3 regions of the Erwinia tracheiphila genome follow, and region 1 is predicted to be linked to each of the others. Evidence: predicted binding sites of a transcription regulator. Region 1 holds the regulator's gene; each other region holds the start of a gene.
What was found. The regulator PurR, encoded in region 1, represses purine synthesis genes. The targets are predictions, from matches to a motif close to CANGCAAACGTTTGCNTG.
Positions count from the first base shown of each region.

Region 1 (4,742 bases):
CAATACAATCAGCAATTGATGGTTTGGTACTGGCGTTGTTTCCCTGAACTATGGCCTTAGGGTCAATTCCTCTGTCCAGGCTCTCCCGCAAATCAGCCACTGTGTTTCTGGCATATCTTAAGATATGCCAGAATATTTGCCAATTCCGATACGGTGTTGCTTTCCCTGCCATCTGTACCGGAACTGAAAGTTAATCACACCTCGTGGCGTAATCCTTGCTCCCGGACCGTCTGAATCTGTTATTTCCGGTGCGCCAGAATATGGTTTACCATAGATGGAACTTAGCCTGGTGTCGCTGATAGCCATAATAATATTTTGTACTCACCTGATTTTATGTACTCAATGCGCCATGTACTAACGAATACATCAATAATCATGCTTGTACAATAATATCAAAAAGAAGACAAAAAACAGAAAAATCCATCAAAAAAACAATAACATAATTTAACTATCGTGGGCAATTAAATACAGTGAAAGACAAGCCCGTACAGCCAACATTCCTCCTCTCTGATTACATTCGTATTTGACGATTTTCTTCATTATGTATTCTTGAAACAAAAAATGCCTTAACTTTGGTCGAAGAGTTCGATTAGAATCGACCAATGACCCTGAGAGACATTTAAATTAAACCACGCTCTGGCCCTGGCGGGAGCACGAACAGTTAAATGGTAACGATGCGTTTACTTATCACGCTTATCACGCTGGCGATGGCGCAGCTGTTTCTGAACATGGCGCACGCATCGCCTCATAGCCCTGTTAATGCCAGTCACCATAAAGTCGATAATAATGCTTCTGCCCGTGAAGATCAGCGTCGCAAACGCCGTCCGGTTAAAACCAGTTCAGGCAAAGTGAAAGATTCCGGCAGCAAAAAATCACATCCCGCTACTGCCCAAAAATTTAAAATAAAAAAACGCAAACCCGCCAAAGAGACGGCACAGCCCCCCTCCGGAAAAAATTCGTTAACGGTATACAAAAGACGATATGGGCATCATCGGGGCGGCCATCTTAATGAATCAGATGAGCAGACTTCCGGTGAGGCACCGTTGAAACTGAGTGAAGCTCATCGTATTCGCTATCAGAAGGCACACGAGACAGCGATGAACAAGCTGATGGGGCAGCTGGGTAAACCTTATCAGTGGGGCGGCACTTCCCCCAAAACAGGCTTTGATTGCAGTGGCCTTGTCTGGTATGCATACAAAGGCCTGGTTAAGTTTAAAATCCCACGTACGGCAAATGAAATGTATCACCTGCGCGATGCTGCCTCGATTAAACGTGATGACCTTGAAAAAGGTGATCTGGTCTTCTTCCGCATAAATGGCCGCGGCACAGCCGACCACGTAGGTGTTTATCTTGGTAACGGTAAATTCATTCAGTCACTACGAACAGGCAAAGATATTCAGGTCAGTGCGTTAAGCGAGGACTACTGGCAGCGCCACTACATTGGCGCACGTCGTATGATAACGCTAAAGACAATTCGATAACGTGAAAACACAGGGCCGCATTAAAAAATGCGGCCCTGGCAACGCTAATGCATAACTGCGGTCAAACCGAATGCTGTTATGATTAATAAAGCACATGCGGATGTGAATAAGGCAAATTTCAGGTCGGTGTCCATTAACGCTTTCTCCCTCTCAGTGAATTGCGGATTTTCCCATAATTACCCGTAAAAATCTCGTCTTATCCTGGCTGGCTTGCTAGAATTTGCCGCCGGAAACGACGGACAACGTTTCACCCATGTGCAACACTCAACACGATACCCTTTTCCCTTTTTTAATTCCTGCGCCATGCAGCCTGAATGACGCGCAACGGACTGATTTTTATCTTTTCAGGCAATCGTTTAACCATTTATTTATTAAGATGTTACGAGACACTCAGGAGCAGTCAGTATGGCAACGATAAAAGATGTGGCAAAGCACGCGGGGGTATCCACCACCACCGTATCCCACGTCATCAATAAAACCCGCTTTGTCGCAGAAGAGACAAAGAATGCCGTATGGGCCGCCATTAAAGCATTACATTATTCTCCCAGCGCCGTTGCACGTAGCCTGAAGGTAAATAATACTAAAACTATTGGTCTGCTCGCCACCTCCAGCGAAGCGCCCTACTTTGCAGAAATTATTGAAGCCGTCGAAAACTGCTGTTTTGACAAAGGCTACACCCTGATTTTAGGCAATGCTCACAACAACCTGCAAAAGCAACAGGCTTACCTGTCAATGATGGCGCAAAAGCGTGTGGATGGGCTGTTAGTCATGTGTTCCGAATATCCCGATACACTTATCGCTATGCTGGAAGACAACCGCAATATCCCGATGGTGGTAATGGACTGGGGTGAACCACGTGGCGATTTTACTGACACCGTTCTGGATAACGCGTTCGAAGGGGGTTATCTTGCCGGGCGCTATTTAATCGAACGTGGTCACCGGGATATTGGCGTAATACCTGGTCAGATGGAACGAAATACGGGCGGTGGCCGTCATGCCGGGTTTCTGAAAGCCCTTGCCGAAGCGAATATTCCACTGAGCCAGGAGTGGCTGGTTCAGGGAGATTTCGAACCAGAATCTGGTTATCAGGCTATGCAAAAGATTCTTTCACAAAATGAGCGACCAACCGCCGTCTTCTGTGGTGGTGATGTGATGGCGATGGGCGCTATCTGTGCAGCAGATGAAATGGGGTTGCGCGTACCACAGGATATTTCGGTGATCGGGTATGATAATGTGCGAAACGCACGCTACTTTACCCCTTCGCTAACCACCATTCATCAGCCTAAAGAGCAGCTGGGGCAAACAGCATTCAGCATGTTGCTGGACCGTATTACCAGTAAGCGTGAAGAGTCTCAGACTATTGAAGTTTACCCCAGCCTCATTGAACGCCGTTCAGTAGCGGACGGGCCGTTTATCAATAGATGATGTGTACTAGCTCAGACCTGATCTGACAGTTACCGGTTATTTATACAGGTGTCTGTCAGATTACATCTGGTTCAGATTTTTTTCTGCCCAGACTCGTTTACCATCAAGTAACGTGGCCATTGGCGTACGCCCGCAGCACATTTTTCCCTGATGAGTTCGCTCATTATTGTAATGCCACAACCAGTTGTCCAGATCCGTTTGCAGGCTCTCCAGGTCTTCGTATAACTTCTTACGGAACGTAACCTGATAAAAATCCTGCAAAATAGTTTTATGGAAGCGCTCGCAGATGCCGTTCGTCTGCGGAGACATCGCCTTCGTTTTTGTATGGTCGATATCGTTGATGGCCAGATACAGCTGGTAATCATGCTGCTCCACCTTACCACAGTACTCCGTTCCCCTGTCGGTCAGGATCCTCAGCATCGGCAGTCCCTGAGCCTCGTAGAACGGCAGTACGCGATCATTGAGCAGGTCTGCGGCGGTGATCGGCGTTTTACTCGTATACAGCTTGCAGTGTGCCACTTTCGAGTACGTATCCACGAACGTCTGCTGGTAGATACGACCCACACCTTTCAGATTGCCCACGTAGAAGGTGTCCTGCGACCCGAGATAACCCGGGTGAGCAGTTTCGATTTCTCCGCTGGCCTCGTCATCGTGGGCCTTCTTCTCCAGCGCTGCGATTTGAGCGTCGGTAAGCACGATGCCTTCTCTGGCGACCTTTTCCTCAAGTGCCTTCAGGCGTTTACGGAAGTTCTCCAGGTCGTGCCGTTGCCAGATGGAGCGCACGCCGCTACCGGAGATAAACACGCCTTTTTTACGCAGCTCATTACTGGTCCGGTGTTGCCCGTGGGCCGGGAACTCAACGGCATATTCAACAACAGCGCGTTCAGTGGCTTCGTCGGCGCGGTTCTTCAGGTTGGGGACGCGGCGGTTCTGGTTAATCAGCGCATCGATGCCGCCTTCAGCAGCCAGTTCCTGATAACGGTAAAACGTGTCGCGTGACACGCCCATGATCTTGCAGGCTTTTGATACGTTACCGAGTTCTTCGGCGAGATTGAGCAGGCCGGCTTTGTGTTTGATGATGGGATTGTTAGTATGAATCATGAGAGTTACCTCGCGTTTTGTTTAAGGATTAGACACCCATATCAAAACCGGTAACTCTCAACCTTTCAAGGTCCAGTGTCAGATCAAGTCGCGACTAATACAGATGATGCTGATATTTCATCCATTCAGCCACACCAGACCCCGTTGAAATACTGCGGAGTCTGGTCGTTGATGGGACAGGAAGGAAACACGCCAGTGACTGGCGATGACCATGTTGCCACCCAGGCTGACGGCTTAACTATGCAGCCACTCACTGTTCAGCGTCGTCGTGTCCCCCAGATATTCAAGCAGCCAGTTTAGTGCGGGTGAAGTGAGCTGCTCTGCCCAGCTAACGCAACAGGGACTTTGCGGAAACATCACCGCCAGCTGCAGTTCCTTCAGTGCCCCGCTTTCGATATAGGTTTCTGCCAGATGCGCGGGTATCATGCCAACACAAATTCCGGCTAACAGGCAGTCAATACCGCTTTCCCAGTTGGGCACCACCATTCGACGTTGATTATCCAGTGTCCAGGTGGTTCTTTTAGTCAGAGCGCGGGAAGTATCTTCCAGCACGAGAGAAGGCCACGCCCTTATTGCCTCTTCGTCAACCACACCGCGCAGTTCCGCCAGTGGATGTCCTGCCTTTACCACGCAACGCCAACTGAGCATGCCCATATCCCGAAAAGCAAAGCGACCGCCAACCGGAATAGCCCGTGTCGCACCAATGGCGACCTCAACCCGATCATCTGCGAGCGC
Region 1 is NZ_CP089932.1:2,653,388-2,658,129, forward strand. It holds partial or broken gene LU633_RS25950 (Arm DNA-binding domain-containing protein) at 1-306, opposite strand, end outside; gene LU633_RS14075 (C40 family peptidase) at 675-1,481, shown strand; gene cydH (cytochrome bd-I oxidase subunit CydH) at 1,526-1,615, opposite strand; gene purR (HTH-type transcriptional repressor PurR) at 1,887-2,906, shown strand; gene LU633_RS14085 (IS481 family transposase) at 2,967-4,007, opposite strand; gene punR (DNA-binding transcriptional activator PunR) at 4,242-4,742, opposite strand, start outside.

Region 2 (4,742 bases), 610 kb from region 1:
TCTTGATCGCCAGCACCGCAGGGTCGAACGATGCCTGCCGCAACAGCTCCAGCACATGTTCAAACGTGTGGTAAGGGTAGTAGAGCAGCACATCACGGTTGCGAATGGCGTCAAAACCGTTACGGAAGCGGTCAAACCAGATATGCCGGAGTTGTAGCAGCGGCTTATTAACCAGATTCGCCTTGCCGACGTTCGGGAAGCTGATGAAGTCTTTAAAATTATGGTAACGGCCACCGGGAACAATGGAGTCATAATTGGAGATATTCAGCTTTTGACTGAGCATTAAAACCATGGCATCCGGCATATCGCGCTGATAAACAAAACGTACCGGCTCTGCGGTCAGGCGCTGTTTCAGACTCGAGGACATCAACTCCAGCAGGCTGGATTCCATTTCTGTCACCAGATCGTACTCGGCATCGCGGGTCATCTTCATCGAATAGGCATTCAGCGCGTCGTAGTCGAAAAAGCCCCGGAAAATATCACCCAGGCAGTATCTTAATATATTATCCAATAAAATCATTGGCTTACGTCGCCTTGGTGTTTCCGGTGGCAGATTGACAAAACGTGGCACTTTATCGGAGGGAATTTCCAGCAATGCATAGTGAATCTCTTCACCACGAATGATCTCTACCGCAAGATAGGTGTAATCATCCTTAAGGAATTCGATCAGGTCGGTATCATGATTAATAAGAATGGGCGTGATGTGCTGACGTAAGTGATGTTTAAAGTGGTGGCGAAGCCAGTTTTGCTGGTTGGATGAAAGCTGACGCTCATTAATCAGGAAGATCTGATTACGTGCCATCTCCAGCAGCAAATCATTATAGAGACCGTCAAATTCCTGATCCGCTTTCAGCACTCTCGCCTGAATTTTTTTGAGCAGATGACGCGGCGTGCTGGGGGAACCCTGTTCTTCACCGATCAGAATGCGGCGTTTCAAATCGGCAAAGCGAACTTTATAAAATTCTTCGAGGTTGTTGGAATAGATACCCAGAAAACGCATTCGCTCAATCAGCGGGTTGCTTTTGTCTGCTGCTTCCTGTAACACGCGCTCATTGAACGATAACCAGCTCAACTCTTTTTCGATATACAGTTTTTCCTGACCCATCTTTACTCCGTCTAAGCAGAACCTGCCTGAAACCGGTCATTTTTCCGTAGCATTATGGCGAGAGTATGGTAGCAATGTCCACGGAGATTATTCGTTGATGAATTCATGGTCGGGTATCAACCCGTGCCTTTGGATTGGCTGAATTGTCATGGCTGAGTGCCGCTTGCGCGCAACGGAAAGCCGGGCGTGATGACGTTAAGCGGGGGGCGCTGCCCCACGGGTATAACTAAAAAACGTACAGAGGAAGGCCGGGATGAAAAATGGCCGATAAGCCTTAGCGCTGATAATCAGGCAACCGTTTCCTGAATGCCAGACAGCGTGACGTCTGGGGAGAGAAATTAGCCCGTTTTACAATCAGAAATCCGTCAGTCCAGCGCATGTCCTTCAGGGGGAAGTGGCTGACCATCCAACCATGCCCTGCCCGCCTGCATTGTCAGACGACCTGCCATAAACCAGTTTATCACCAGCGGATAAATGGCATGTTCCTGATGCTGGACGCGCGCCTTGATATCCGCCTCGGTATCTCCCTCAAACACCGGGACCTTCGCCTGCAGAATAACCGGCCCGCCGTCCAGTTGCTCGGTTACAAAATGCACCGACGTACCGTGTTCGTTATCACCGTTGGCTAACGCCTGGCGATGGGTGTGAAGGCCCGGATATTTCGGCAGCAGGGAAGGGTGGATATTCAGCATCCTGCCAGCATAGCGCGTAACAAACGCCGGGCCAAGAATGCGCATATAGCCGGCCAACACCACCAGATCGGGGGCATAAGCATCGATCTCGAGCATTAGCTGGCGGTCAAACGCTTCGCGGTCGGCAAAGTCTGAGGCAGACAGTGCGATGGCGGGTACGGCTGCTGACCGCGCCCGTTCAAGTCCATAGGCGGAAGATTGATTGCTGATAACGGCAGCAATGCTGCCGTGGATCCGTTGCTGCTGGCAGGCATCCAGGATGGCCTGAAGATTGCCGCCCTCACCGGATATCAGCACCACCAGGCGTTTCATGGATTGATAACCACGCGTTTGGCCGAGTCAGAGGCGTTAATGACACCGATTTTCCAGGCTTTTTCTCCGACTTCCCGCATTAGCTGTACCGCTTTATCAGCGTCAGCGGCACTCAGGGCGATCACCATCCCCACGCCGCAGTTAAACGTGCGGTACATTTCCAAACGGCTGACGTTGCCCGCTTCCTGCATCCAGCCAAACACCGCAGGCCACTGCCAGCTTGACTCTTCAAGTACGGCCTGGGTCTGTTCCGGCAGCACTCGCGGGATATTTTCCCAGAAGCCACCGCCGGTCAGGTGCGCAATAGCGTGCACATCGACCTGCTCAATCAGGCTGAGGATATTTTTCACGTAGATACGGGTGGGGGCCAGCAAATGGTCTGCGAGAGGTTTACCCTCAAGCATGACCGCTTCAGGATCGGTGTTGCTCACCTCAAGAATTTTGCGCACCAGCGAGTAGCCATTTGAGTGGGGACCGCTGGAACCCAAGGCAATCAGCACGTCACCGTCCTGTACTTTGCTGCCGTCAATAATGTCTGACTTTTCCACCACGCCAACACAGAAACCGGCCACGTCATAATCTTCGCCGTGGTACATGCCCGGCATTTCTGCCGTTTCGCCACCGACCAGCGCACAGCCAGACTGGCTGCATCCTTCTGCGATACCGGTGATTACGCTGGCAGCGGTGTCGACATCCAGCTTGCCGGTAGCGTAGTAATCCAGGAAGAACAACGGTTCGGCCCCCTGAACCACCAAATCGTTCACGCACATCGCGACCAGATCGATACCGATAGTACTGTGGCGCTTGAGATCCATCGCCAGACGCAGCTTGGTGCCGACGCCATCCGTACCGGAAACCAGAATGGGTTCACGGTATTTTTGTGGCAGCGCACAAAGGGCACCGAAACCGCCCAGTCCACCCATAACTTCCGGGCGACGGTTTTTTTTCACTACGCCTTTAATACGATCGACTAAAGCATTACCCGCATCAATATCAACGCCGGCATCTTTATAGCTGAGAGAGGTTTTGTCGGTCACTGCGAAATCCCCACGCGATTTGCGATTGTGGTGGTTTGGTAAATTAGAGCGCGGCAATTCTAACAGCGCAGGCAAACGTTTGCGAGTAGCTTCTTTGGCATCATTGCGCATTGTGGCTTTTTAACCGATTTTGGTTTCAGGCTTATGGGTTAGCCAAAAGTCGGATTATTTAATAGGGTTGCGCGGCTAAAAAGGCTATAATTCCGCGATTTTTTGCCGTTCAACACTTCGGGAGAACAACAATGAAGATCGTGGAAGTTAAACACCCGCTGGTCAAACATAAACTGGGTCTGATGCGCGAGCATGACGTGAGTACCAAGCGTTTTCGTGAGCTGGCTTCAGAAGTGGGAAGTTTACTGACCTATGAAGCGACCGCCGATTTGGAAACGGAAACCGTCACCATTGAAGGCTGGAATGGTCCGGTTGAAATACAACAGATCAAAGGCAAAAAGATCACCGTGGTGCCTATTTTGCGTGCCGGACTCGGAATGATGGAAGGGGTTCTGGAGAATGTCCCCAGCGCACGTATTAGCGTAGTCGGTGTTTATCGCGATGAAGAGACGCTGGAGCCGGTCCCCTATTTTCAGAAGCTGGTGTCCAATATTGAAGAACGCATGGCGCTGGTGGTTGATCCCATGCTGGCAACAGGCGGCTCAATGATTGCTACTATCGATCTGCTGAAAAAAGCGGGTTGCAGCAGTATCAAAGTGCTGGTGCTGGTGGCGGCGCCAGAGGGGATTGCCGCACTGGAGAAAGTCCACCCCGACGTTGAGTTGTATACCGCATCGGTAGATCGCGGATTGAATGATAAAGGCTACATTATCCCAGGGCTTGGTGACGCGGGCGATAAGATCTTCGGGACAAAGTAATGATAATTAACCCGGCACAACGCGTCCTCTGCAATACCAGCCTGAAAGCGGCCAAAATCGGTATTTTCGGGTATTTTCTGGATAATTACATCTGGGTGATTTTGATGATGGGCCAGCGACTGGCTGCCTGCACAGGCAGGTTAAACGCATTGTAAATGTTATTTAAGCCGACCTGAGAGTCGGCTTTTTTCGGCAAAAATACAAGGATAACTATTATGACACGTCGTGCAATTGGCGTCAGCGAACGGCCACCGCTGTTGCAAACTATTCCACTGAGCTTCCAGCATCTATTTGCTATGTTTGGTGCAACGGTGCTGGTTCCTGTCCTCTTTCATATTAATCCGGCTACTGTGCTGTTGTTTAACGGTATTGGCACGTTGCTTTATCTGTTTATTTGTAAGGGAAAAATCCCGGCTTATCTCGGTTCCAGCTTTGCTTTTATTTCTCCGGTCCTGCTGTTGTTACCGTTGGGCTACGAGGTGGCGCTGGGCGGATTTATTCTTTGCGGCGTATTGTTTTGCCTGGTCGCGCTGATTGTTAAAAAAGCGGGAACCGGCTGGCTTGATGTCATGTTTCCACCTGCTGCGATGGGCGCGATTGTCGCGGTTATCGGTCTTGAACTGGCGGGTGTGGCGGCCAATATGGCCGGATTGCTTCCTGCTGCCAGCACGGCCGTCGACGGCAAAACCATCCTGGTTTCCCTGGTCACGCTGGGGATCACGGTGCT
Region 2 is NZ_CP089932.1:3,264,778-3,269,519, reverse strand. It holds gene ppk1 (polyphosphate kinase 1) at 1-1,105, opposite strand, end outside; gene purN (phosphoribosylglycinamide formyltransferase) at 1,471-2,109, opposite strand; gene purM (phosphoribosylformylglycinamidine cyclo-ligase) at 2,106-3,146, opposite strand; gene upp (uracil phosphoribosyltransferase) at 3,389-4,015, shown strand; gene uraA (uracil permease) at 4,231-4,742, shown strand, end outside.
Region 2: purM (phosphoribosylformylglycinamidine cyclo-ligase) is a predicted target of PurR. The motif match lies at 3,215-3,232, and genes of this name have one in related genera.

Region 3 (4,742 bases), 1.8 Mb from region 1:
GCTGTGCCATCCGCATTCGCAAAGTCAATCTCCTCCCGTTATCAGAAAATCCATCGCTATCGCTGCGTCCGGCGAAAACAGCCCGTGCTGTGGCGATGCTTATTGCAACAGTGTCGGCCAAACCGCTGAACAACCTGCGCCTGGAAGAGAACGATCAGCCTGGCGCTGGCAAATCAGCGGAATGGACTGCCCGGCATGCGCACGAAAAATAGAGCATGTCCTGAGTCAGATGCCCGCGGTGATACAGGCAAAAGTGCTGTTTGCCACCCAAAGACTGGTGGTCAGTGCAACAGAGGACGTTCAACAGCAGGTTGAACTGGCGGTTGAAGCCACCGGATTTACCCTGACGCGTACTGACGAAAACCGAATCACTCAGCAAAAAAAACCTTTCTGGCAGGACAATCGTTTGCTGATGGTGCTCATCGTGCTAATGGCGGGCAGCACAGTGCTTCAGCAGTTTTCCCCACCAGCAGGAAAAGCGGCCTTTCTCCTGACCACGCTAATGGGTGTCTGGCCGATCGCGCACCGCGCCCTGCGCCTGATCAAAGGCGGAACACCTTTTGCCATTGAAACACTGATGACCGTTGCAGCCGTCGGTGCGCTCTTTGTTGACGCTGCCGCCGAAGCTGCGATGGTTATCCTCCTTTTTAAGTTGGGTGAGCGGCTGGAGTCTTTCGCTGCTGATCGCGCACGCCGGGGAGTTACTGCACTGATGGCACTGCAACCGGAAAAGGCCTGTCGCATTAATGGAAACGTGCGTGAACTTATCCCCCTGAGCGCACTGCATCCCGGCGATATTATCGAGGTTACTGCCGGGGCCCGTTTGCCCGCTGACGCCCGCCTGCTCAACGCCACAGCGGGTTTTGATGAAAGCGCGCTGACCGGTGAGCCCATGCCGGTTGAACGTCAGCCAGGCGAAGTGGTTGCCGCAGGCAGCCTGAGCGTTGATCGGTTAGTCAGGCTTGAGGTGGTTTCTCAACCGGGAGAGAGCGCAATCGATCGCATCCTGCAGCTGATTGAAGATGCAGAATCACATCGTGCGCCGATTGAACGTTTTATCGATCAGTTTAGCCGTATTTACACGCCATTCATTATGGCTATGGCAATATTGGTCGCCGTAATACCGCCATTACTTTTCACGGGTGAATGGCAACCGTGGTTGTATAAGGGCCTGACGCTGCTGCTGATTGGATGTCCATGCGCACTGGTTATTTCCACGCCAGCAGCAATAACGTCAGCCCTGGCTGCCGCGTCACGCCAGGGTGTGCTTATCAAAGGCGGCGCTGCCCTTGAACGACTTAATACAATAAAAACGCTGGCTTTTGATAAAACAGGTACACTGACGGAAGGGAAGCCTAGGGTGATGACGATTGTCAGCCTGAATGGCGCACCCGAAGCCGTTCTGTTAGCCAAAGCGGCTACAGTTGAACGGGGATCTTCACACCCTCTGGCAAAGGCCATTGTTGCACTGGCTGAAAGCCGCAATCTGCCCATTTTATCAACAGATAAACAGATAACGCACGCGGGCAGCGGGGTTGAATCAGATGTAAGTGGTCACAAACTCAGGATCTCCAGGCCCGCAAGCATGCCGGAAAACAGCCTTGACGCGGCGCTGCTGGCACAAATTGAAAAACTGGAAGAAGCTGGCCATACCGTTGTGGTGATGTTGCAGGATGAACAACCTGTCGCCCTGATAGCCCTGCGCGATACGCTACGAGAAGAAGCCGTGGCTACTCTGCAGGCATTGCGCAAACTCGGCTTACAAACGGTGATGCTGACCGGGGATAATCCTCTGGCCGCCGCGACCATGGCAAAAACACTGGATATTGAATTTCGTGCGGGTTTATTGCCCGCTGATAAAGTCACGGCAGTTCGTGCGCTTAACCAGCAGTCCCCGCTGGCCATGGTGGGAGATGGCATTAATGACGCACCGGCGATGAAAGCCGCGACCGTTGGCATAGCAATGGGCAGCGGTAGCGATGTTGCACTTGAGACAGCCGATATCGCCCTGACTGGCGATCGCCTTACCGGGCTGACCATGATGGTCCGTCTTTCGCGCACAACCCTGGCGAATATACGGCAAAACATCGCATTAGCGCTGACGTTAAAAGGCGTGTTTCTGGTAACAACCCTACTGGGAATCAGCGGGCTGTGGTTAGCCGTTCTGGCCGATTCGGGAGCAACTGCATTAGTGACCGCTAACGCCCTGCGCCTGTTAAACCATAAAATTAACGACAACAACACTGAATAACGGAGAGAAAATGAATAAAAGCATCACGGATGAAAATCAAACGTTAAAAAAAATGCTACGCTTACAACGCTGGTTGTTTATTGGCGGAGCCGTCGTAGGCGTACAGGCGATAATTCATGCCTTCTCATCAACGCCCCTGTGGGGTTATCTGGCATTTGAAGTTCTGCTGGCCGTGGGATGCACCAGCTATGCGCTGCTGCTCTCGACGAAAATTAACGCCTTAAAATAAAATAATCCTGATAATTCATAACGCCCTTATCCGGCGCTGACTTCGCTGCAGATAAGGGTTCAATGCTGCTGGCAAAATGGCTCAGAGTCCTTTTTTTACCAGATATCGGTAAGGCGGGGTTTCCGTTGCCTGAGCCAGCAGCCTGTGCTCCATAAAACGACAAAAACCCGGAATGTCTCGCGTGGTGGCCGGGTCGTCAGCAACGATCAGCAACGTCTCGCCATCCTGCATATCACGCACCGTTTTCCGCACCATCATTACCGGCTCAGGACAGCGCAGTCCGAGAGCATCAAGGGTATGGTCGGGGTTGACAAAAGGATCGCTCATAATATTCTCTGTTCAGGAAAAAAACGGGCTTATTTTACGCGCCGCATAGCGATGTGCAAGCCCGGCCGTGATGACATACGGTGATCCCCTTGATCATTGCGCACCGACCACCAGGCAATAACGTTTGCGTTAACATTAACCATTGCATTGCCATTCTGTTTCGGTAAGATGCCGCGCAATCGCTGTCGCGAGATTATGGTTTGTTTGGGTTCCCTCACCCCACTATTCAAAAAGGTTATATGATGATTTCTTTCTCTTCACGCCAGCGAAGCGGTGCGTTGTTCTGGCTTTCGTTGTTTCATATTCTGGTGATTACCTCCAGCAACTATCTGGTACAGCTGCCGGTTTCAATTTTTGGTATGCATACTACCTGGGGCGCATTCAGCTTCCCCTTTATCTTTCTTGCCACCGACTTAACCGTGAGAATCTTTGGTGCCCCACTTGCCCGCCGCATTATCCTGGTGGTCATGGTGCCAGCGCTGATTATCTCTTATGTTATTTCAGCACTTTTCTATCAGGGCCAATGGCAGGGGGTTGCTGCACTTAACGCGGTCAACCTGTTTGTTGCGCGTATTGCCTGCGCCAGCTTTATGGCTTACGCGCTCGGGCAAGTTCTGGATGTGCATGTCTTTAATCGTCTGCGAAAATTGCCTCAATGGTGGATTGCACCCGCCTGCGCAATGTTCCTCGGCAATATCAGTGACACGCTGGCCTTCTTTTTTATCGCTTTTTATAAAAGTACCGATCCCTTTATGGCACAAAACTGGGTAGAAATTGCCCTGGTGGACTACAGCTTTAAAGTAATTATTTGCATGCTTTTTTTCCTGCCTGCTTATGGCATGTTGTTAAATACCGCGCTTAAAACACTGGCGAAGCGCCCCATCAGGACTGAGCTGAACATCGGTTAATTAACGATGTGGGAAAATCTCCCGCCTCTGCCTGGCACAACGACGCTGCACGATAAAAACGCTTGCGGATAGCCCAGCACCGTCCTTAGACCCGCTTGTTTATCACCAGGCATCCCACTGATACAGTAAGAAAAAGCGGTGTCTGAAAAGATTTTCAGTGCCTACACTACATGCAGCCCCTGCGTGGCGGTTGCATTTATCAACCGGTTACTATTTTATGAGTGCTGTTAACAGGCACATGACTAACGTTAAAGAGATGAGAATGCGTAACTTACTGAGATATGCTGGTATTGGTTTACTGGTGGTTGGACTCAGCGCCTGCGATGGCCAAAAAGACAACGCCGCAGCCGATAGTAATAGTCCAGGCAACAGCCAGACCGTAACGCTGGTAAATGGCAAGATGAGTTTCTCCCTGCCTTCCGGCATGTCCGATCAGAGCGGCAAACTGGGCACCCAGACTAACAATATGCATGTTTATGCCGACGCAACTGGCCAGAGAGCGATTATTGTTATCGAGGGCAATGCCACTTCCGAAGCGCTGGATGCGCTCAGTAAACGACTGGAAGCGCAGCAACGCAGCCGCGATCCGCAATTGCAAGTGGTCACTAACAAACCTGTTGAACTGAAAGGTCAACCCGCACAGCAGCTGGATTCGGTTATTTCCGCTAAAAACCAGTCGACCTGGTCTTCCGTGGTATTAGCAAAAGTTGATAACAGGCTGATGACGCTGCAAATCACCCTGCCTGCCGATAACCAGCAACAGTCACAAACCGACGCTGAAAACATTATCAAAACCATCACATTCAAATAACGTATTTGCCCCACCAGCCCAGGTGGGGCATTTGAATAGCCAACAAAAAGTCCCTCTCTTCCGGGCATGGTGAATACAGCCCTGAGATCTGCCGTTATTATCCGGCATGCCACCTTTATCCGCAGAGATTGAGCGAATGTTGGTAACATTGTGCGCGGTACAACAGTGACCAGCACTTGTGAAAGTGAATACTTACAAGGCATGATGCCCGCACTG
Region 3 is NZ_CP089932.1:4,483,631-4,488,372, forward strand. It holds gene LU633_RS23140 (zinc/cadmium/mercury/lead-transporting ATPase) at 2-2,251, shown strand; gene LU633_RS23145 (hypothetical protein) at 2,262-2,480, shown strand; gene tusA (sulfurtransferase TusA) at 2,562-2,807, opposite strand; gene LU633_RS23155 (7-cyano-7-deazaguanine/7-aminomethyl-7-deazaguanine transporter) at 3,050-3,715, shown strand; gene LU633_RS23160 (DcrB family lipoprotein) at 3,978-4,526, shown strand.
Region 3: tusA (sulfurtransferase TusA) is a predicted target of PurR. The motif match lies at 2,921-2,938, and genes of this name have one in related genera.